Alkalihalophilus pseudofirmus: one gene and its partner. The protein of the gene in region 2 binds, or shares a complex with, the protein of the main gene of each other region. Links are inferred from orthologs where the notes say so. Each region holds a gene or a part of one and is shown on either strand. Other genes may lie near its edges.

Region 1 (4,226 bases), 330 kb from region 2 along the record:
CCTGCAGCTTCCTCAAATATCACTCGGCGATCTTCTGCCTTGCTGCTTAAAATCTCCTCTACTTTCCCTTGTCCAATAATGGAGTAAGCTTCTCTGCCAAGCCCCGAGTCTAAAAACAAATCGATAATATCTTTTAATCGACATGGCTGCTTATTAATTAAGTATTCACTATCACCAGAACGATAGACCCGTCTTGTGACACTCACTTCACTATAATCAATCGATAAGTGCTGATCCTCATTATCTAAAATCAAGCTGACCTCTGCGTAGTTTAACCGCTTGCGCGTATCACTTCCGGCAAAAATAATATCTTCCATTTTCGAACCGCGCAGTGACTTAGCAGATTGTTCACCAAGCACCCATCTAACCGCATCTGATATGTTACTTTTCCCACTCCCATTTGGACCGACTACTGCTGTGACCCCTGGGACAAATTCAATATTCATTTGTTCTGCAAATGATTTAAATCCTACGACCTCTAGTCGTTTGAGGAACATAATCCTTCCCCCTAACCTTGTTTAACAACTTTCCTATTTTACCATAATACCTGTATGAATACATCCGTCTCTTCACGCAGGATCCTGCTCCTTAGATCATACTCAATAGATCATACTCAATTTAAATTAAACTCAGTTTCTTTAAACGTTGTAGGACAAATAGACCCTCGTATGATACGATAGAATTTGACTAATTTATAGATGAGGTGTAAATATGGATCTCTCCACTACAAGCCGTGAAAATATTGAGTATATGATTGAAGAAATTAAGACGAAGTTACAAATTGTAAATGCCGGTGCACTAAATGCAAAGAGTTTTGACACAGATCAGTATGAAGACCTTCGTGATATTTATGAAATGATTATGAGCAAACAATCCTTTTCTGTAAGTGAACTGGATGCAATTGTTTCAGAGCTAGGCAAAATGAGAAAACGCTAATAAAAAACGTGCCTTCCATAACTCATGGATCAGGCACGTTTTTTAATGTCTACTTATCTTTTTTCTCGCTCAGCTTGATAAGAGCTTGCTGGGCTGCGTGTTGTTCGGCTTCTTTTTTAGAACGGCCAGAACCAACACCTAACTTACTTTCATTTAATTGTACTTCTGATACAAACTCACGATTATGTGCTGGTCCGATTTCTTGGACAATCACATATTGAATCTGACCGAGGTTATCTCTTTGAATAAACTCTTGCAGCTGACTTTTAAAATCCATCATATGAGAAAAAGCACCATCGTTAATTTTAGGATACATCGTTTGACTTAAAAATTTATAAACTGCTTCTAAATCTTGATCTAGATACAGGGCGCCGATAAAGGATTCAAACACATCGGCGAGCAGGGCTGGTCTATTGCGGCCGCCCGTCATCTCTTCCCCTTTACCTAATAAAACAAGCTCTCCAAACTCAAGCTCTTCGGCAAAACGGGCTAATGATGGCTCACATACAATAGAAGCACGAAGCTTCGTCATTTCCCCTTCACTCATCGAGTTGAATTTCTTATAAAGAAATTGTGAAACAGCTAGTTCAAGTACAGCGTCCCCTAAAAATTCAAGTCTTTCGTTATCCTGAAACGAGTAGATACGGTGCTCATTCACATAGGATGAATGAGTAAATGCTTGGATGAGTAGCTTACGATTTTCAAAAGTCAGATCAATTTTCAAAAGCAAATCATCAAATTGCTTTTTTTGTTCTTCGGTCAAAGTGAGTCGGCGATTATGACGCCGGCGATCGTAATAATTCGATCTCGGTTTACGGTGGTTCTTAGAAGATTGCGGCATGTTGACCTCCAACACTATGAAAATGTACTTGTTTGGGATTATCTGTTTTTGTAAAGCAAGTCCCACATGATTTGCATATGGGACTCCTCACCAACTACTGACGGCTGTTTATGTAATCAACGACATCAGCAACAGTCGAAATTTTCTCAGCTTCTTCATCAGAAATCTCAAGATCAAACTCATCTTCAAGCTCCATAACAAGCTCAACTACGTCTAATGAATCTGCGCCTAAATCATCCTTGAATGAAGCTTCCGGTTTTACGTCTGCTTCCTCAACACCTAAACGATCAACAACGATCGTCGTTACACGTGATAATGTATCTGCCATGTACGTTCACCCCCTCTCAAGTCGTGTGAAAGCTAGAAGAATTTTAACGGTAAAGAAGCAACATGTCAATACCGTATTGAACTTTCCTTTTACTGCATAACCATACCGCCATCAACATTCAGCGTTTGGCCAGTTATGTACGCTGCATCATCACTAGCTAAAAAGCGCACGACAGAGGCAATATGTTCAGGCTTGCCTAGAGCTCCTAAAGGAATCTGCCCAAGCATCACTGCTTTCATATCTTCTGTTAATTCATCAGTCATATCTGTTGTAATAAAGCCAGGTGCGACAGCATTCACTAAAATATTTCTGTTAGCAAGTTCTCTTGCCATTGTCTTAGTTAAACCGATGACACCAGCTTTTGCTGCTACGTAATTTGCTTGCCCGGCATTACCTAAAATACCCACTACCGAAGCTACATTAATTATTCTCCCGTAGCGCTGCTTCATCATTTGACGGGTCACAGCCTTAGAGCAGTTAAATACTCCTTTAAGGTTTGTATCAATCACTGCATCCCAATCATCTTCTTTCATTCTCATGAGAAGATTGTCACGAGTAATACCTGCGTTATTAACAAGAATATCTACTCGGCCAAATGCCTCGATTGATTCTTTTATCATAGCTTGGACGCTTTCGCTGTTAGCCACACCTGCTTGAACAGCCAGTGCATCCACACCTAATTCTTTACATGAAGCAACTACTTCTTCAGCTTTAGCGACACTTCCTGCATAATTCACCACAATATTTGCGCCGTTTTTAGCAAGTTCTAGTGCAATAGCACGCCCGATTCCTCGTGATGCACCTGTTACGACTGCGACTTTCCCTTGTAGCATTATTCCTTCACTCCTTCAAGTTTAGCGACCACTTTATTAAGGCTTTCTCGATCATTTACAGCAAAAGCTTGCGCGCGGCGGTTTACTTTTTTCACGAGACCCGTTAATACATTTCCTGAACCGACTTCAATAAATGTATCGACTCCAAGATCTTGTAGTTCTCTAATCGTTTCTTCCCAACGCACAGGAGAATATACTTGCTCTACTAATTTTTGTTCGATCTCATTCGCATCTGTTTGCGCTTTAGCTGTCACATTTGCAATGACAGGAACTTTTGCATCTTTAATCGTGATTTCCTTTAATACATCTTCTAGTTTATCTGCAGCAGGCTTCATTAAAGATGAATGGAATGGCCCGCTTACCGGAAGTGGAATTACCCGTTTAGCCCCTTTTTCTTTAGCAAGTTCACCACATAGAGCAACGCCTTCGCTAGAACCAGAAATAACAATTTGCCCAGGACAGTTTAGATTCGCAAGTTCTGCCACATGCCCTTTTGCTTGAATCTCCTTACATACTTCGGCTAAGAGATCTGCTTCCATACCAAGAACAGCAGACATGGCGCCTTCCCCGTAAGGAACCGCTTCTTCCATAAATAAACCGCGATTATGTACTGCATACACAGCATCTTCAAAAGATAGAGACCCGGCAGCAACCAGCGCACTGTACTCTCCTAAACTGTGTCCGGCTACATAATCAGGTGTTATATTTTCTTCTTTTAATAGTTCTAGAACCGCAATACTCATTGTTACAAGTGCAGGCTGAGTATTCTCAGTGCGGCGGAGCTTCTCTTCTGGCCCCTCTGCCATAATTTTTGTTAAAGAATATCCGAGCCTGGAATCAGCACGATCTAGAATTTCCTTACATTTTGGCTCATTCGTTCTGAGTTCTACTCCCATCCCAACAGCTTGTGAGCCTTGTCCTGGAAATAAAAAAGCGATTTTCCCCATTAGTTTCCTCCCCATTCTCTACTTGCTTTGTGTAGAATTTATTGTAGCAACTTCTGTTTGAATGATGGTTGTAACCTGCTCTTCTACCATTTGTCTTGCTTGTCTGATCGCATGGTATACAGCCACTTCATCAGAGGAACCATGTGCTTTAATGACAGGTGCCTTAAGCCCAAACAGTCCCGCACCGCCATACTCTGAATAACTTAGTTGACTTTTAATATCTTTAAAGCTTGACTTAAGCATTCCAGCTGCAAGTTTATTTTTCACAGATTTCGTTAGTTCCTTTTTCAACAAAGAAAATAAAGTTCCTGCTGTTCCTTCAATTGTTTTTAAGACTAAAT
Region 2 (3,879 bases):
ATGCACGACGCTCATCTTTATTTAAGAACATAGAAACAATTTTCACCTTAGATGGATCGACTGCTAAAACAGGGTAAAGAGAAAGCATTTGAAATAAACGATTTCCCTCTAATCCATTATGTTCCGCTAATGCCAGAACTAATCCAGGTGGTTCCCCGACTGCAAGGGGTACGATAATATCTTCACGAGGCTGTATTATTGATACCGCTTCCAAGGAAGTGGCAGCTTTTTTTTGTTTGTATAACTCGTGCACACTCATGACAAAAATCCTCCTACATCATACGGGTACAATTCCCCAATATTTCTTCTTATGTTTTGAATCTCCTCAAGCAATAATAATAATACTATGTTAAATACCTACAACCAAGGCAAACCGAGCCGTTTAAGTAAAGTAAAACTTTTCTGTATACTCATATTTTTCTTACATCCACCTGCACATTCATACACGGTTTCAATAAATAACTCTTTTTTAGTATGAACCAGTGCCTAAATGCCACTCACGAAAATAATACCAGCTTTTGTTGTTAATGTGGTAATTTGTCGAATTCTAGACGTTTTTTTTATTTTTTACCGGTTCAAAAGAAAAAATCTGATATAATGAAATTCGTTATACCAACAAAAAGAGCAAGAATCTTTTTTGTTGAGATTGGAGGAGTTTTAGGTGGACACACGCAGGAGACGATCCGATAGACATAAAAGAAGACCTAGGAAACGCAAAAAATTATTTGTTTCATTCCTTTTACTTTTTTCTTTATTGTTTATTTCAACTGCTGCCTTTGCAGTTTTTCAATATGAATTAGGAAAAAATAATGCCCAACAAAACTTAACTGAAACAAACGACAGTGACGAAACGTTAGAAGATGAAACGGAAGTGCATGAATTTCAATCAAAGGAACCTGAGAATAACGAACCTATTAATGTATTGTTAATAGGTGTGGATACTGCTGAAGATGAACCAGCTAGAACAGATACAATTATGGTGGCTCAATATGATCCCAAAAATGGGGACGCAAAATTAGCATCTATTATGCGTGACACATACGTTGAAATTCCTGGATATCGTGATAATAAAATTAATGCCTCGTTTTTCTTAGGAGGTCCTGACCTTTTAAGAGAAACCATTGAACATAACTTTGGATTAGATCTTCATTATTATGCTATGGTTAATTTTGATGGCTTTGTTGAAGTCGTTGATACGATTGCCCCTAAAGGGATAGAAGTAGATGTTGAAGATCGCATGTACTACCAATCCGGAAGTACAGTCATTGATTTTGAACCTGGTACACAAGTGCTTGACGGCCAGCAAGCATTGAATTATGTACGTTTCAGAAGTGATGCTAATAATGACTTTGGCCGTGTGGAACGGCAGCAAGAGATGTTGACTTTGTTAAAAAATGAACTTTTAACGGTTTCAGGTCTTACAAGAGTTCCACGTCTAATCGGATCTGTTGAACCATATTTAGATACTAACATTAAAACAACTAGGATGCTTAGTTTAGGACGTGACTTCATCTTAAATCCGGTTGATGATGTACAGACATTAAGAATTCCGGTTAAAGATGGTTACAGCGACCAACATTACAGCCATGCTGGTGCTGTACTTGAACTTGATTTCGAAAAAAATAAAGAAGCTATCCATTCCTTCTTCTCCAATGAATCAAAGGGATTTGCTAATGATTCAACAACCGAAGATGATGAAGATATGTAGAGGAAATATACAATAAAAGCTCATTGACAACATATTGTCAATGAGCTATTTTTATTTACTGCATTATTAACGTTTAATTAAAACTGTTTAAATACGAGCGTTGCGTTATGTCCGCCAAATCCAAGAGAATTATTCAAAACAGCTCGTACTTCTTGTCGTCTTGCTTCATTTGGCACATAATCCAGATCACAATCTGGATCTGGTGTATGGTAATTGATTGTAGGCGGGATGATTCCGTCTTTGATCGCTTTTACCGAGAACACAGATTCAATTGCTCCTGCTGCTCCTAAAAGGTGACCAGTCATTGATTTTGTTGAGCTTATTGCTAGTTTTTCAGCATGCTCTCCAAATACTGTTTTCACAGCCATTGTTTCAAATTTATCATTATATGGTGTACTTGTACCATGCGCATTCATGTAATCAATATCACTAGGTTGTAAGCCTGCATCTTCAATTGCCTGCTTCATAGCACGGGCACCGCCTTCTCCCTCAGGAGCCGGAGCTGTCACATGGTGAGCATCCCCTGTTGCACCGTAGCCGACAATTTCTGCATAAATGGTTGCACCGCGCTTCTCGGCTGATTCTAGACTTTCTAAAATAAGAATGCCTGCTCCTTCTCCCATAACAAAACCATCTCGGTCTGCATCAAATGGACGCGATGCGTTTTCTGGGCTGTCGGTTGTTGTTACAGCTTTTGCTGCACAGAAACCAGCGACAGACATATTCGTAATTGGGGCTTCTGCTCCGCCTGTAATCATCACATCGGCATCACCACGCTGGATTACTTTAAAGGCATCTCCAATAGAATTTGTCCCGGAGGCACATGCTGTAACAGAACATGAATTAATTCCCTTTGCTCCAGTGATAATGGAAACTTGGCCAGAAGCCATATCAGGGATTAACATTGGGACAAAAAACGGGCTTACTCTCCTGTGACCTTTATCAAGGAATGTACGGAATTGCTGTTCAAAGGTTTCCATACCTCCAATTCCCGATCCAATCCACACTCCTGCACGATTAGCAATCTCTTCTGTAATCTCAAGGTTGGCATCTTTTAGAGCCATTAAAGAAGCTGCTACAGCAAATTGAGTAAAACGATCCATTTTTCTAGCTTCTTTTTTATCCATAAATTCACTTGGATCAAAATCCTTTACTTCTGCTGCAACTTTCATCGGAAATTCTTCAGCATTCACTCTCGTTAAAAGGCCAATTCCAGACTCCCCGTTAATCGCTTTCTCCCAAGTTGTATCCACATTTAAACCTAGTGGTGTGACTGCTCCAACACCCGTTACTACGACACGTTTTTTCTCCATTACAATACTCTCCTTTTCAACTACAATTTTCATCATTGTGATCTCAAGTTAAGAATAGTATTAACGTCCCCAGCGAAGGGCAACCGATCCCCATACTAATCCCGCTCCAAAACCTACAAGAACAAGGGTATCTCCATCTTTGATTTTACCACTATTTATTTCATCCACCATAGCCATCGGAATAGAGGCAGACGATGTATTACCATACTTATGAACCGTTTTAGACATCTTTTCTGCTGGTAATTCAAGGCGTTCACGTGCAGCTTCCATAATCCGGATATTTGCTTGATGAGGAACGAGAAAATCTACATCTTCTTTTGTTAAACCTGCCTTTTTCAGTACAGAAAGAGAAGACTCACCCATTTGTCTAACAGCAAATTTAAATACTTCCCGGCCATTCATTTCTAAAAAATCACCTTTTTGATTAATATGCATCGCACCAGCACCGTCTGCACCTAGCTCAAAAGCTAGGAGACCTTTACCTTCAGATACAGGCCCTAGCACTGCAGCACCTGCCCCGTCACCAAATAATACAGCCGTATTACGATCATCAAAATTAGTGATTTTTGATAATTTCTCGACACCAACGACTAGAACATGCTTATAAGCTCCTGTTTCAATAAATTGTTGTCCTGTTGCCAAGCCGTAAATAAATCCAGCACAAGCTGCACTGATATCCATTGCTGCAGCCTTACTTGCCCCAAGACGCTCTTGAATGAGCGAAGAAACAGTCGGAAATGGCATATCTGGAGTCACTGTAGCGACAAGAATCAAGTCAAGATCTTCGGCTGAAATATCTGCATGTGCTAACGCCTTTTCAGCTGCTTGAAATGCCATATCAGAGCTGTCTACATGGTC

What was found.
Region 1: the proteins of fabF (region 2) and acpP are in contact, whole or in part, in a solved structure (PDB 6OKG), measured with the Escherichia coli proteins. The link is inferred for Alkalihalophilus pseudofirmus from one-to-one orthologs.

What each region holds. Positions count from the first base shown.
Region 1 is NZ_CP117835.1:2,619,676-2,623,901, forward strand. The notes cover bases 489-3,469. They hold acpP (acyl carrier protein), read right to left. Parts: upstream 2,106-3,469; coding sequence 1,872-2,105; downstream 489-1,871. Other genes in these bases: smc (chromosome segregation protein SMC), read right to left, coding at 489-497; PQ478_RS14025 (DUF1128 domain-containing protein), read left to right, coding at 712-936; rnc (ribonuclease III), read right to left, coding at 986-1,777; fabG (3-oxoacyl-[acyl-carrier-protein] reductase), read right to left, coding at 2,195-2,938; fabD (ACP S-malonyltransferase), read right to left, coding at 2,938-3,469. Outside these bases: more of smc, read right to left, coding at 1-488; more of fabD, read right to left, coding at 3,470-3,885; phosphate acyltransferase PlsX, read right to left, coding at 3,904-4,226. UniProt on the Escherichia coli protein: Carrier of the growing fatty acid chain in fatty acid biosynthesis.
Region 2 is NZ_CP117835.1:2,951,396-2,955,274, forward strand. The notes cover bases 904-3,879. They hold fabF (beta-ketoacyl-ACP synthase II), read right to left. Parts: upstream 3,022-3,879; coding sequence 1,786-3,021; downstream 904-1,785. Other genes in these bases: PQ478_RS15825 (LCP family protein), read left to right, coding at 904-1,708; PQ478_RS15835 (beta-ketoacyl-ACP synthase III), read right to left, coding at 3,082-3,879. Outside these bases: PQ478_RS15820 (acetyl-CoA hydrolase/transferase family protein), read right to left, coding at 1-259; more of PQ478_RS15825, read left to right, coding at 662-903. UniProt on the Escherichia coli protein: Involved in the type II fatty acid elongation cycle. Catalyzes the elongation of a wide range of acyl-ACP by the addition of two carbons from malonyl-ACP to an acyl acceptor.